Regions from separate parts of the Cytobacillus gottheilii genome, predicted to be linked through region 2. Evidence: riboswitches for the same ligand, from Rfam matches in the RefSeq annotation. Region 2 holds a riboswitch; the other holds the start of a gene.
What was found. Region 2 has a riboswitch for S-adenosylmethionine ahead of J1899_RS02945 (cyclase family protein). Riboswitches for the same ligand answer to the same signal wherever they lie in the genome.
Positions count from the first base shown of each region.

Region 1: another riboswitch for S-adenosylmethionine. It lies ahead of J1899_RS12515 (methionine ABC transporter ATP-binding protein); the one in region 2 lies ahead of J1899_RS02945 (cyclase family protein).

Region 1 covers NZ_CP071709.1:2,536,010-2,543,776, forward strand. The annotation lists gene J1899_RS12480 (hypothetical protein) at 1-209, opposite strand, end outside; gene J1899_RS12485 (H-type small acid-soluble spore protein) at 407-586, shown strand; gene J1899_RS12490 (DUF3889 domain-containing protein) at 841-1,176, opposite strand; gene J1899_RS12495 (hypothetical protein) at 1,160-1,303, opposite strand; gene J1899_RS12500 (hypothetical protein) at 1,466-1,774, shown strand; gene J1899_RS12505 (hypothetical protein) at 1,960-2,529, opposite strand; gene J1899_RS12510 (hypothetical protein) at 2,663-2,854, shown strand; SAM riboswitch class I at 3,010-3,107, shown strand; SAM riboswitch class I at 3,180-3,286, shown strand; gene J1899_RS12515 (methionine ABC transporter ATP-binding protein) at 3,413-4,444, shown strand; gene J1899_RS12520 (methionine ABC transporter permease) at 4,434-5,084, shown strand; gene J1899_RS12525 (MetQ/NlpA family ABC transporter substrate-binding protein) at 5,103-5,918, shown strand; gene J1899_RS12530 (M20 family metallopeptidase) at 5,991-7,202, shown strand; gene J1899_RS12535 (glycerol-3-phosphate acyltransferase) at 7,304-7,767, opposite strand, start outside.
Region 2 covers NZ_CP071709.1:595,966-603,732, reverse strand. The annotation lists gene J1899_RS02955 (AAA domain-containing protein) at 1-2,463, opposite strand, end outside; gene J1899_RS02950 (YehS family protein) at 2,854-3,345, opposite strand; gene J1899_RS02945 (cyclase family protein) at 3,562-4,314, opposite strand; SAM riboswitch class I at 4,401-4,498, opposite strand; gene J1899_RS02940 (dihydropteridine reductase) at 4,571-5,293, opposite strand; gene J1899_RS02935 (iron ABC transporter ATP-binding protein) at 5,343-6,095, opposite strand; gene J1899_RS02930 (iron chelate uptake ABC transporter family permease subunit) at 6,092-7,156, opposite strand; gene J1899_RS02925 (ABC transporter permease) at 7,153-7,767, opposite strand, start outside.

The DNA of each region.
Region 1 (7,767 bases), 1.9 Mb from region 2:
TCTACTAAATAAAGAGGCTCTACTTTTTTCTGTACAGTCCTGGCAGTCTCTATGATTGATCTTGAATTTCCAGGATCATCAATATGACCGCTGCACATGAAACATTGATTCTGTTTGCATTGATGAGTAACTTCTATCCCATCTTCTGTAGCAATAACCATTGGATCACCCTCACCCATTAATTCCTTAGCATGAAAATGAATTTGCATGTAAAAGCCTCCATCCTTTCTTCAAACACCATTTTTTTGCACATAAAACCGTGTAACATTCAAAAACTTATGTTTAATTATAGTATAAAAATTCTGATTTTTACAGGCGTAAAGATTCAATTTCTACTAAATTTTTCCGTATAAAATACGCTTGAAATGACAAAATAACCTATATATATGAAATAGGAGGAACATCAGTGAATATTGGGCGTGCCATTGAAATATCTTCTGCTGCAGAAACCTTTAACATCACTTATATGGATGAGCCAGTCATCATCCAACATGTAGATGAAAACACTAAAACGGCTAGGATTTATTATAAGAAAGAACCTGAGCGTGAACATGAAGTTCCAGTACTTTATTTAATTGAAGAATGAGAAGTTAAAACAAATCTTGCTGCCTCTTGAGAGAAGGCTTTGGCAGGACATTGGAGAAACTTTCTTTCCATTACTTCCTGTTGATTTAATACCTCTATATCATTCGCAGCTGGTTTTCAAGCAAACAACAGAACTAACCCGAAAGATTAGACAGCCTTTTATGATGACTGCTGCTAATCCTTCGGGTTATTTATTGTTTTTCTTTAACTAAAACCTTTTGCATAACCTTGAACTTAATAGTTTACATAATATTATTATTGTTTAGTCTTTAATATTTGAATGTTTTGTAATTTATTCGTTTTTTGATCTACTCTAATTTTTATTACAATGCCAAATTCCTCTTGTCCTTTTTTCGCCCACAATTTAAATTGCTCAATTGCCGTCTCACCTTCATCAGTTCGTCCCTCATAGCGATAATCGACTATTTGAGCGTCTGGGAATTTTTGTTTCGCAGTTTGCATGGCAAGTCTTCCCCACTGTGCGTAGCCATCTTGAACCACTACGAATTGATGTGCTAACGGCTCTGCAGAGTGAATATTAGCAGAAAAGACTAATGAAAAAATCAGAAATAGACTATTTACCAAAACCATGTTGTTCTGCCTTTCTCAAATGCTCTATTTTAGCACGCTCTCTTTCTTCATCCACTAAAATATAGGCAATTTGTTCTTCTAATAAATGATGCATAATGTCTTTATCATCCATACGATTATCTTTCATCGTAAGCCTCCCATCCTTTTTATATTCAGTTTGAAGTTAGCTCTGTTTTTTTATGCGTACCGGAAAAATTTTTTACGAATTGCTTTTAAAGTATGCAAACATGTTTCTAATCTATGAATTGGTGAAATAGGGTATATATGAACAAAATGGAGATGATCATCTATGCCTGATATTTATAAATGCAAAAATTTTAGCAAGACAGGTAAAATTCAGCTTCCAAGTAAATGGCGAAAAGAGTTCGGCCTGCTGCCCGGCAAGCTTGCTGAACTTACGTATGCAAAGAAACAGGTGGTTATTCAAAAAGCGCGGACAGGTACAACAAATAATAAAAGAATTATTACCGAAGGCGGGGCAATATATATTCCGAAAGAGCTGCAGCTGCTGCTCAATGTAGATTGTGAGCATGAATATTGTCTATTCATTGATGCCATAAATGAAGCATTTATACTGCGGGTTCTTGATGCAGACTAATCAAGCTAAGCTCCACCAGCTTTAATAATTAATAAGCATAGCGGTCCTCTATCAAGAAAAAACCGCACTTATTCAAAGTCTGCATTACGAGTTTGAATAGTGCGGAACTAAATATGTAAGCTGTGTTTCGCTGGAATTTCTAATGATGTCTCAGCCAATTTTGATTGATGAATAGAAATAGGAGCTTAACAAATTCTCTTTCCGATCAATTTTGACAAGGATATACAGAAGTTTGCCCATTCCTTCGGATAAGAATCGTTACCCTTCATTTTGTATATTTTGCCTTTAGTCTCAAGTTTTACATCCCAATACGTATCTTCTAACCTTAAACCATCGTCTTCATAAAATTCTAACCAGTTCCATATGCAGTAACGATACATTTGCCTTTTAAACGCTGCAAGATTCCCTGCTCTTTTAGGAAGTATTTTTGTATTAGAATGCCTGCTCAAATGCCACTCAAAATAATGAAAATGCTGTTGTGCAAAATCTATATTAATTTTATACCAAGGCCCTGGATGACCCCCTAAAGAAACACGCAATCGAATGGGATCTTTATTTGGATCAATCATTATAGATCCATCTTGAACTTTGAATAAATCTTTTTTTCGCGTAATGACTGCCTCTACGTCAGCTATTTGTACACTTTGCCCTATATCTGCTTTTCCATTCTTATCATTTATCTCATCACATAATTCAGGCATTGAGATGGGACCTTTATCGTCTATAATATCTAATATCGTATCAAACATACTCAAACCTCTTCCCCCCAAAGCACTCCTTGGTAAATAACTTAATACTATCTTACCTTTTTTTTCTTATGATAAAACCAAAACCTCGCATGGATATTTTACGTATCTGTTAGCAAAGCTAACACAAGGAGGTGTTACAATGGATAACAAAAACATCGGGAATAATAAGCTGCCGTCGTTCACTAAGCTGGATGATCGAATAATTGCAAAGCATTCTTCAAGTCCATCACTAGTCATTCGCACGAATTTAGACGAGAAAGACGCAACAGAACAAAACCCTTATTTTAATGGATCAAATGAAAAAGAAATTAAAGAATATTTCGAGGAATAGGAAATAGAATGAAAGGAATAGTAATGTAACATCCGGAAAGTTTATCACTTACTATTTCAAAATAAAAAATATACTATTTTAAAAAATGTTTGACATCTATGATTTAATGCGTTAAATTAATAATCAAGTTTTAAAAAAACAAAATACGAACACACTTCTTATCAAGAGAGGTTGAGGGACTGGCCCTATGACACCTCGGCAGCGGAATTTAATTCTGTGCCAACTCCAGCAAGCACGGCTTGAAAGATAAGAAGAGGTCATGACGTTTATTATTTATTGCCCTCTTCTTATTTTAGAAGAGGGTTTTTATTTTAACTAAATAATATTCTTATCTAGAGAGGCGGAGGGACTGGCCCTATGACACCTCGGCAGCGGCTTCCTCCTGAGAGGCTGTGCCAAATCCAGCAAGCAGAACAGCTTGGAAGATAAGGAGAACGGATTGCAGTATTTTTTTGCAGGTCTCCTTCTTTCTTTCAAGAAGGAGACTTTTTTATTTTAAAAGGAGCTAAGGCGCTTGCGCTTTTCTTATGAAACACAACGGAAATGGAGATGAAAAGTTTGATTGAATTTCAGCAGCTCAGAAAGGTATACGAAAGTGGCGGACAGCAGGTTGCTGCGCTTAACGGTATCGACCTAAAAATCAATAAAGGAGAAATATTTGGTGTCATCGGTTTTAGCGGTGCAGGTAAAAGCTCGCTCATTCGCTGTGTGAACCTGCTTGAACGTCCGACATCTGGTCATGTCATTGTAGATGGACACGACCTTACTTCCCTGTCTGTCAAAGAGGTCAGAAATGTTAAGAAGAATATCGGCATGATTTTTCAGCATTTTAATCTATTAAACTCTAAAACTGTTTTTGCCAATGTAGCAATGCCGCTTACTTTAGTGAATACACCAAAAGACCAAATAAAAAAACGTGTACACGAGCTGCTTGAGTTTGTCGGTTTAGCTGACAAGGCAGATAATTACCCTGATCAGCTTTCAGGCGGACAAAAGCAGCGAATTGGTATTGCGAGAGCCTTAGCAACCCAGCCTTCCATATTGCTATGTGACGAAGCAACATCTGCACTGGACCCGCAGACAACAAGCTCTATTTTACAGCTTTTGAAAAAAATAAATAAAGAATACAACATTACTATTTTAATCATTACCCATGAAATGTCTGTTATTAGAGAAATATGTGATCGGGTTGCCGTCATTGAAGCCGGAAAAATTATTGAAGAAGGAACTGTTTTTGACGTCTTCTCTTCTCCAACTACATCAACAGCCAGAAATTTCGTCAGCACGGTCATGAATGATCAGCTTCCAGAATCGATCAAGGAACTGATTCAGCAGCACGCAGGCATGCAAAAAATCTTCCGCATAAATTTTGTCGGAAACAAAGCTGGACAGCCGCTATTATCGGAAATTTCCAAGAAATTTGATATTCATATTAATGTCCTTTTTGGCAATATTACAGAATTGCAGGGAACTCCGTTTGGCAACTTAATTGTAGAGTTCCAAGGTGACGAAAAAGAAATTGCCCGCACCTTAACTTATATCCAAGAAAAGGATATAAGCATTAAGGAGGTGAATGAACATGCTAGCTAATACAGATCAAATTATCGAAGCACTGATTGAAACGATTCAAATGGTCACTTTTTCACTTTTGTTTTCAACCCTGCTTGGACTGCCTCTTGGTATCTTGCTGGTTGTCACGAGAAAAGGTCATCTGCTTCAAAACTTGCCTGTCTTTAATATTTTAAATGGAATCATTAATATTTTCCGTTCAGTACCATTCATTATTTTATTGGTTGCGCTTATTCCAGTGACAAGGCTAATTGTTGGCACATCTATTGGAACAGCAGCTGCAATTGTACCTCTTGTCTTTTATGCTGGGCCATATATTGCGAGATTGGTAGAGAACTCTTTGTTGGAGGTTGACCCAGGCGTTCTTGAAGCTGCTGAAGCAATGGGCGCTACTCCATGGCAGGTCATTTCTAAATTTCTGCTACCTGAGGCTCTAAGCTCCCTCGTCCTTGCGCTCACCATCGCAACCATCGGGCTTGTAGGGGCAACAGCAATGGCAGGAGCAGTTGGCGCCGGCGGTATTGGCGATTTAGCCATTACATATGGATATCAGCGTTTTGATGAAATTACAATGATGATCACTGTAGCCATTCTTGTGGTCATTGTGCAAGGGTTACAAAGCTTAGGGAATTTTACAGCTAAAAAAATTAGACGAAGATAATTTAGGAGGAAATACATCATGAAAAAACTTATACTATCAAGCATATTATTAGCATTTGCGGGTTTTGCAGCAGGCTGCTCCAGCGACAGTTCGGAAACGGTGAAAATCGGAATTAGCGGCACGGATACGAGAACTTGGGATTTTATTGCTGAAAAGGCAGAAAAGGAAGGCATTGACATCGAAATCGTGTCTTTCTCTGATTACGTAGCACCAAACACAGCACTTGCAGAAAATGAATTAGATTTAAACGCATTCCAAACGGTTGCCTACTTTGATGTTTTTATTGAAGAGCATAATTTAGACCTTGTTCCAATTGCTACAACAGTTCTGGCTCCGATGGGTATCTATTCTGACCAATACGAAGACGTTAATGATATTCCTGATGGTGCTAAAATTGCACTTCCGAATGATGCATCGAATCAAGGACGTGCATTAATGCTACTTGAAGATGCCGGATTAATCGGACTGCCAGAAGATTTTAATTCTAACGGCAACTTAACTCAAGTAACCGATAATCCGAAAAACCTTGAATTAGTTGAAATGGTTCCTGCTCAAACTCCAAGAGCATTGCCAGACGTTGCTGCATCTCTTATTAACAATGGAATTGCACGTGATGCAGGACTTACTCCATTGACTGATGCCATCTACCATGAAAGCGAAACGGCAACACCTTACATTAATATTATTGCTGCCAACGAAGAAGACAAAGATAACGAAACCTATAAAAGAATTGCCGAGCTTTACCAGGAAGAAGATACTGCAGAATTTATTAAAGAAGAATACGATGGCAACTTAATCCCTACTTTTGTGCCACTTAGCAACATTGGCTGGTAAACCGTCACACTAAAAATTCATGGAGGTTTTTGCTTTTAGCAAGAACCTCCTCCATTATAAGGAGGAAATACAATGAGCTCATCTACTCAATCAGCAGCTGTTTTAAAAGAGAAAATTATTCAAAATGTTGAAGACAACAAATCTGTATACATAGAAACAAGTCACAAAATTCATGAGAACCCCGAAATAGGAAACGAAGAATTCTTTGCCTCTTCCCTTTTGACTGAACTGCTTGAAAAAGAAGGTTTCACTGTGGAAAAGGCCGTTGCAGGGCATGAAACTTCTTTTGTCGCACGCAAAAAAGGCAGCAAACCCGGACCATCAATTGCATTTTTAGCTGAATATGACGCTTTGCCAGGAATTGGTCATGCATGCGGGCACAATATTATTGGCACGACAAGTACAGCTGCAGCTATTGCATTAAGCAAAGTGATTGAAGAAACTGGCGGTGAAGCTGTTGTATTTGGAACACCTGCTGAAGAAGGCGGACCTAACGGCAGTGCGAAAGGAAGCTTTGTAAAACATAATCTAACAGATGGAATAGATGCGGCTTTAATGATTCATCCAAATAGTGAAACACGTTTAACTGGACCTTCTCTTGCGGTTGATCCGCTTGATTTTGAATATACCGGCAAACCTGCACACGCTGCTGCTTCTCCGCACGAAGGCATTAATGCACTAGACGCGGTTATTCAATTGTTCAATGGAATTAATGCATTAAGACAGCAGCTGACAGATGATGTGCGTATTCATGGAATTATCACACATGGCGGAGATGCTCCGAATATTATTCCTGAATATGCTAAAGCAAGATTCTTTATTCGTGCAGCAACTAGAGCAAAATTAAATGAAGTTACTGAAAAGGTAAAAGCAGTTGCAGAAGGCGCAGCCTTAGCCACTGGTGCAAAATTAAATGTTATTGCTTTCCAAAATGAAGTTGATAACCTACTTGCAAACGAAAAATATGATGAAATATTTAGAGAAGCTGCTGAAGAATTAGGAGAAACTGTCATGGGCGTACGCGAAGGGCTTGGCTCAACAGATGCAGGAAATATCAGTCAAGTGGTGCCAACCATCCATCCTTATATTAAGATTGGTTCAAGTGACCTTATACCTCATACTGTTCCATTCCGAGAAGCAGCTGCTTCTCCAAAAGGAGATCAGGCTTTGATTACAGGTGCCAAGGCACTTGCTTTAACAGCACTCAAACTCGTAACGGAGCCGGAAACTCTTGCAGCAGTTACTGCAGAATTTCATGAAAGAAAAGCCTTAGAAAACAAATAATTCTATCTAAATAATGAAAACAAAGATAAACCCGAACGATTGCAGTATTCATCTTCTGTCTAATCGTTCGGGTCTTTTGCTGCTTTAGCTTAAGCTATGTATTAAATGGAAGTGAATTTTTCTATAAAGTAACCTCTTATGTCTTTCTCGTGTGCTACAATAACGACCAAAATGATAAGGAAAAGCAAAAGAGCTTCTTCTAAAGAAATGTGAAAAACAAAATAAGCTGTAAATGGGATAAGTATAAAAGAACCAAGTCCAGCTATCGTAAAACTTTTAGAAATCGGATAAAAGATAATAAATCCTAGAATAATCAGAACCGCCATGAAAGGCTCAAAAGCAAGAATTCCTCCTATAAAGGATGAAATGCCTTTTCCGCCTTTAAATTGGAAAAGAATTGGCTTAATATGGCCAATAATAGTCAGCAGAAGTGCAAATAGCGTTTCGCTCGGCGATAACTGAAAATAAAAACATACTGCTACAACAATTGCTGCTTTTACTGCATCGCCTAAAAACGTAAAAACAAAAGCCTTTTTTCCATACAAACGTCCTGCATTTCGTGCTC
Region 2 (7,767 bases):
TTTCTGCAAAGGAAAAATGGCAGATGCCGTTTCAGGAGATGTCAGCCATATTGGCATTGCATCTAGTAATCCATTGCTTGAAAACTGCCTAACGAGCTTTCGCACTGGCCAAACCATACGTTTCTTTCCAACCTGGTGCTTTAGTTCTTTCATTGCTTTGCTGTTATACTCTTTCGCATTCTGCAGCTTCTTTAGAAGACGATTGATTAATACCTTTACTGATAAATCTCTTTTTTGAACTAGCAACTTTTTAAAATTTTCGCGCACTTCCTGTATCTCTTCTGTACCAATCTTTGTTAATACAGGGTGCTTCTGTTCAATTTGGTCAATCCAATGAATATAGGCTGATTGTTTTACTATATCCAGCCATTCTTCCGCAAGCTGATTATGAACATGATCGCCAGTCTTTTCCTTCAGGAGATCAATGGTATTACGTATATAAGGTAGACTCTCTTCGTAATGTCGATCCATGTTCCTTAGTTCCTCAAAATCTTGGATCATAAATTCTTGCTGCTGCTGGAAATCACTTAAAGGAATATCACCTTTCGTTATTCTATTATTCAATTGATCAATGGCATCTTTTGAGAAATAAGTTTTTAATGTGCCCACTTCTTTTGACATTTTCTCGGAGACCTGAGAAAGCTCATAAAGAAATCTTAGGCTTTCTCTTAGTCTTGGCCACTCTTTAGAAGAAAGACCTTTGAATTTGTCTTCATTCAATAATTCTTCTATAATTGTCTTTCCTGTAAATGAAGTCCACCACCAAAGCCGCAATTTCTGTAAGGTTCTTTTTTCCTCAAGACTTAAATCGTCATAAATCTTTTCTAATTTGTCGCTAATATTCCAACTGTATTCTGGTGTGATAAATTCCTGCTCAAATTTCTCCAGATATTCAATACTCTTACGGGCTTTTTCTTGTACATTTTTTAGAATTTCAACTACTTTTAAAGAATCCTTCATTTCTAGATTTGTAAAAGGATATCTATCTTTTAAAGGATAAGTTGGACTGCCAAATCTGCTATAGTATTTTCCGTAAGAGAAAATTTTAACTAAAGTTTCTTCCAGGTTATTTTTATTTAAAGATAAGATAATATCTTCCATGTTCAAAATAGTTTCAATGCTCGTTACGGGTTTACTTTGCCCATATAACTCATAAGCTTTATATCCATGATGCTGAACTTCATAAAGACCTTTTGCTATTGCATTTAATTGATATTCATATTGTTCAATCTTTGATGATAATTGGTTGAGTTCATTCTCATGGTTAACCTCTGCACCATGAATCTCAAGTAAACTATGCATTTTTCTGTATAATGACTTGCGATCATTTTTTTCATCGTGCAGCAAAGCTACCTGAGAGGATAAATCAATCGAATCTAAACGCTGATAAACAACATCTAAAGCAGCTCTTTTTTGACAAACCAGTAGAACCCTCTTGTTTTGAGAGATGGCATTTGCGATTAAATTGACAATGACCTGCGACTTTCCCGTACCAGGTGGTCCATGAATAACAATACCTTTCTGTTTATCCACTTCTTTTATAATTTCTTCTTGTGAGGCATCAGTATCTAACACAAAGAATTTTTCTTTCTCTCTCGTTTCTATTGGTTCTCTGTCTTCCATTTCCTCATAATCCTGCCCTGCATCATATTCAACTCCAGCTTGAAGCAGCTGTCCAACTACTCCAAGATCCGTATGGGCATTATCATCTTCAACTATTTCAATTAGGTCATCGTAATCCTTTAGTAAAGCGGAATTTCCTTGTGGAAAGTTCCCCAGGATAGCCAAGTTTTCCAACTCAAATTGTCCTAATTTAAAATCTGGCACTTCATCTTGTCGATAGTTTTTAAGCGCCTGTAACTCATGATTATTTGACCAAAGAATATTTAAAGAGTATTTTTTAAGCCATGATAACCACTTTAGGAAATTCCCAGAACTAGCTTGTTCCTCAGCTTCCTCAAAGATTTGTTCAGGCACAGAAATTCCGCTGAATTTTTTAAAAGCAAGAAATAACGTTCGGTTTAGTTGAATTTCTCCATCATTAAAATCCAGCTGCCACTGTGTTCCGCTCGCCTTTTCTTTTTCAAGTCTAACAGGATATAAAAATAATGGAGCTCTAATAAAAGTACCATCCAGCATCGTTCCTGTAATATAAGGGTATCCCACAAACAGATCATAAAGCCCTGTTTCCTCTTCAATTCCTTTGATATTCCTGTACAAAGAGTTAATTTTATTAGAAAGAACTAAAGTATCATCGTTATTAAGGTCCTGTTTAAGGAGCAATGCTTTTCCCTTTTGTTTCATCATTTTCTCAATAATCGTTTCTGTATCTGCTTGCTTTAGCTTACTTATTGAATGGATATCAAATGCCCATTTATCATAGAGTTTCAACATTCGAATCGACCGGTTCCTTTTGCTTAAATCGTTTAACCTGTCTTTCAAATGAACCAACTTTTGCTTCATCTCATCACCTATTTCAAAATGATCTATACATACTTTATGTGAATTTATATACATATTAGTACATTTATTATAACCCCTATTTTTTTACAATAAAAGACAAAACATGACTTTATACTTATGTAAATAATAGTAATTAGTATAGATATTTAATAGATATTTTTTAATCCTAGATAGATTATAAAATTAAAAATAGCGGAATTACTTTCCCAAAACATTAAGGTCAAAACTCTTCCTTTGGTTAAGTAAAAAAAGATTCAGTAAAATAATGCAAAAAAGCCCAGTACCGTTAGTTCTGAGCTTTTTGGTGCTATTTCCAGTTAATTAGAGGTCAACAAAAAACATCTACAAATTACGTAGATGCTGTTTTTTTCCGCAGCATTATAATACCGCCTAGCCTCTATACTTAATCGCTAGCCCTTTTAAAAAGTTCCTCGCGAAATGGTCCATACAAACTTTATAGTTTTTATGACCTTCTTTTCTTAAAAACGCACCAATTTCACCTTTTGATACATTTAAGCCGGCATATTTGAATATTTCAATCATGTCTTCTGTTGTGAGAGACAAGGCGATTTTAACCTTCTTTAAAAGGATGTTATTCACGCTTGAGTTATTTTTGATAGGCGGTTCTGGAGTAGTTTCTTGGCCTGGTTTTGGCTCCTGCTTTCCTCTTTTATAAATAATGAAGCCATTTAAGAATGAATTCAGCATGCTGTTTGTTAGCTTAATTCGGTCTGTCTCTTCTTCTTCGTCTTCTTTCTTGAGAATTCTCACTACCTCTGGAACTGTAACCTCATGGCCGCCCAGTTTAAAAATCTCTGCCATTTGAATATTTTTAATTTCTAACGCATATCTTAAACGGATTAATAGATCATTATTATCGATCATTCTACTTCCTCCTATAACTTGTACGGTTCTGCTTAAAAACACATGGATTACTTCTAAAAGGCATTACTCATTTTAACATAAAATCATTTGATCTTCGTTCTATTCATGAAGTTTCCTTTAAACCTCTTTTCAGGGTTTCCGAATATTTTTATCATAACCAATTATCTCTCCAAAAATGAAAGAGCCCTCCATATGGAGAGGCTCTTTTCCTCTTTAAGGCAGCAAAGCAAAAGAACGAACTGGAAAACCTGTAGCCTTTTCGGGCTTTGCACAAATATTGAAGATAACAGCACCTTTTGCCGGCAATTTATTGAGATTGGTTAATAATTCAACCTGATAAGTATCCTGTTCCAGTACATAGTATTCTCCAATTAGAGATCCATTTTTACGAACATCAATCGCTGCATCCGTATCAAATGTTTCATGTCCAACAGCCTTGATATTTCTTTCTTCGAATAAGAATTTTAAAGCCTCAATCCCCCAGCCTGGAGTGTGGCTATTTCCCTCTGTATCCTTATTTTCAAAAGCAGTCTTGTTCGGCCAGCGAAGACTCCAATCCGTACGCAATGCAACAAAGGAGCCTGCTTCGATGGTTCCATGCTCCTCTTCAAATTTTAGAATATCTTTAACACCTAGAATAAAATCATTATTTTCTTCAGCTTCCTTTGATTGATCAATGACAACTAAAGGCAGAACCAATTCCTTCAGGCCAAGTTCCTCTAAGTAACGCTTATTCCGAACAAAATGAATAGGAGCGTCAATATGGGTACCATACTGTCCAGGAAAATTAAAACGCTGTGCAAAAAAGCCATCATCATGTGTAAAAAGTGTTTGGATTTCAGCATCTTCAAATGCAGCGAAATGAGGAGAATCTGGTCCAAATGTATGTGTGAGATCGACCCATTCCTTCCCTTTCAGTACCTCAATAGCCTGCAATAAATCATTCGCATTTTTTACAGTTGACATTACCAGCACCTCACCAATCTTTTTAAAATAAAAATCCCTCTTCAAAAATAAGAAGAGGGATAAATAAACATAAACTGCTGCCGCTCTTCTTATCTTCTAGCACACGCTACTGGAATTGGCACAAACTCAAAAGTTCGCTGCCGAGGCTTTACAGGGCCAGTCCCTCCACCTCTCTGGATAAGAAAAATTTTCTAAATATTAAGTTATTGTATTTACCATATAGTTTTTATAGTCACCTTGTCAATATAAAAGTATTTTATCGTTCATTTGACAAGTGAAGCGGCAGAAACTCAGCCAGCTGCTGTTCATGCTTATCTAGTATGATCTGTTCAGCCTTAATGCCTTGCTCAAGGAGTACTTTAATATTCTGCAGGAGGAATTCATCACTTCCGACAACATAGTAGAGACCATCTTTGTCATCAGTCAGATTTTTCACTTCTTCGTAGTATTCTTCACGGTTATCAACGAACTGTGCTGTAACCTTCTTATCAGGTGAAGAAGCGAAAACATCTGTGAATAAGAACTTCTTTGATGAATCAATATTTAAGGAATGAATATGATTCACATTGTCAGCCCGGTTTAAGAAATCAAGTAAAAGCGGTCTGAACGTTGCCAGGCCAACACCTGATGACAGCAGATAAACATTTTTCCCTTCTCTTTTCAGCGGAACATTTGAGTGGGTTTTAAAGATGGCAACTTCATCGCCAACTGTAAGATTTTTTAATATCGTTTTGAATTCAGAGCATTGCTCTCTAATGCGTGTTGTGATTCCAATCGCATTTTCATGAGGTAAAGTGGAGATGGACATATGGCGAATCAAACTGCGGTTGGGTTTATCTCCTGCATTAAAACCCTCCAATGCGAAGTGGGTGTGAGAACCTTCTTCCCATGTAAAATTTTGCGGACAGGCAAGCAGGTACGTTCTCACCTCAGGTGTTTCTTCAATAATCTTGTTTATTTTTGTCCAATATATTTGCATGGTGATCCTCCTCAATGTGTGTTCCATTTTCATCTAATAATTTAATAATCTAGTAAACAGCTATCGGCCCATAAGGACCTTCAATAATTTCAATTTTCGTTTCAAAAATATCTGTTAAAAGTTTTGGATCCATAACCTCTTCTACGGTGCCAAAAGCCGCAATTTGTCCTTCTTTCATCGCACAAATTCGATCAGAATATTTAGCAGCAAAATTGATATCATGCATAACAGTCAAAATGGTTCTTCCAAATTCATTCGCAACATGCCGCAAATATTCCATCATTTGAACAGATCGGGCAACATCAAGATTGTTTAAAGGCTCATCCAAAAGCACATATTCAGTTTCCTGGCAAAGCACCATCGCAACATATGCCCTTTGTCTTTGTCCGCCTGAAAGCTCATCTAAATATCTGTCTTCCAGATCCGTTAAATCTAAGAAATCGATATATTTAGAGATAATCTCTTCATCTTCTCTCGTTAATCTACCCTTTGAATAAGGAAAGCGTCCAAATCCAGCCAGCTGTCTAACCGTAAGCCTCGTTACAAAATGATTTTCCTGCCGCAAAATGGTAACAATTTTCGCTAAGTCATTTGATTTCGAAGAAGTAACATCCATATTCGCTACCATGATCTGACCTTCATCCAAATCCAGAAGCCTTCCAATCATTAATAGTGTCGTAGACTTTCCAGCACCATTGGGTCCAATTAAAGAAGTGAACCCAGCCTTTGGTATTTCAATATTCAAAGGTCCAATTTTTACTTCTTCCGTATATAGCTTTCTAGCATTTTCAATCTTTATCATAGCGACCTCTTCCTTAAAATGACGATTAGAAATACGATTCCGCCAAACAGTTCAATAAAAACGGAAACAGCTTGAGAATTAAATACATGGTACATTAAAAAGTATGCACTCGTTAAAACAAAGAACCCGATAGCAAGAGCCATTGGAAAAATATATTTGTGATCATAAGTTGGCGCAGCCTGATAACTCAAAATGGCAACTAAAAAGCCAAAGAACGTAAGCGGCCCAACTAAAGCGGTTGATATCGACATTAAAACAGCAACAAGTACCAGCGTGTAAATGACATTTGATTGGTATTTAACGCCAAAAGTAGTAGAGACATCTTTTCCAAGTGACAATATATTTAACTTCCTGGAAAAAACATAAAGCAATAATGCGACAATGATGACCATTGGAATGACAATCGGAAAATATGCTGGATCGGCATTATTAACAGAACCAATTAATCTTGTCTGCAGAAGATCAAATTCTGATGGCGCAAGGAGTTTCCTCATAAAAGCGGATATCGTATTCAGCCCAGTTCCAATAATAATTCCGATCAGAAGGACAAGCTGTAAATTCCCATATTTCCCCGAAAGCAGCCAGCCATACAGGATCAAACTCATTAAGACCATAAGACAAACTTGAAGAAAAAATGGTCCTATGCCGCTAAAACTTACCATTGCGCTAGCACCAAAAATAAACATTGTACTTGTATGAATGGTTGAGTACAGTGATTCAAAGCCTAATAAAGAAGGCGTTATAATTCGATTATTTGTAATGGATTGGAAGGCAACAGTCGACAAACTGTGGCAAATGGCCGCAATCAGCATGGCCACAACAGCGACGATCCTTCTTTCAACAACTGGAATAAATGAAGGTGAATCAACTGGAACCGGATTGTTATAAACCAAAAGGCCGAATGCAAAGAGAAGACCCAAAGCAATCAATGTTATGAGCAGAATCCAATACCGTTTTTCATCCTTCTTTGTGCGAAAAGCACTAGCAGATCTGCTTTTATGATGGAGGCTAAAATCAATTTTCTTCATATTTTCTTTCTTTTTATATTCTAAAGCGTTCATCTTAGCCTCCTTGATTTTCTTTGTCTCAATAAGATCGAAATAAACACGACTGAACCGACAGATCCAAGTATTAATGAGACAGGTACTTCAAAAGGCATAATAATGGTTCTAGAAATGATGTCACATAGAGTAATCGTCCCCATACCGATCAAACATACCCAAGGCAGATTACTTCTAAGATCATCTCCTCTAATCATGGAAATGATATTTGGGACGATTAAACCTAAAAAAGGCAAGTTCCCAATTACTGCTGCAACAATACCAACTGCAACAGCAATAAGACCATTAGCCAAAAGAATGAGCGTATTATAATTGACTCCAAGACTTGTTGCGACATCTTCTCCAAGGCCAGCTAAAGTCAATCTGTTTGCATAAATAAAAATAAGAACTGTAACAATGACAATGATCCATAAATACTCATACCTTCCAGCCTGAACAGACGCAAAAGAACCGACAAACCAGCCCTCAATCACTTGCGACATTTGGAAAAAGAGTCCTAAAAAGGTGGAAACAGCTGAAATAACTGCACCCAGCATCAGACCAATAATCGGAACAATTAAAGAGGAACGAAGTCTGACCCGTCTTAAAAATAAAAAGAAAATCATTGTTCC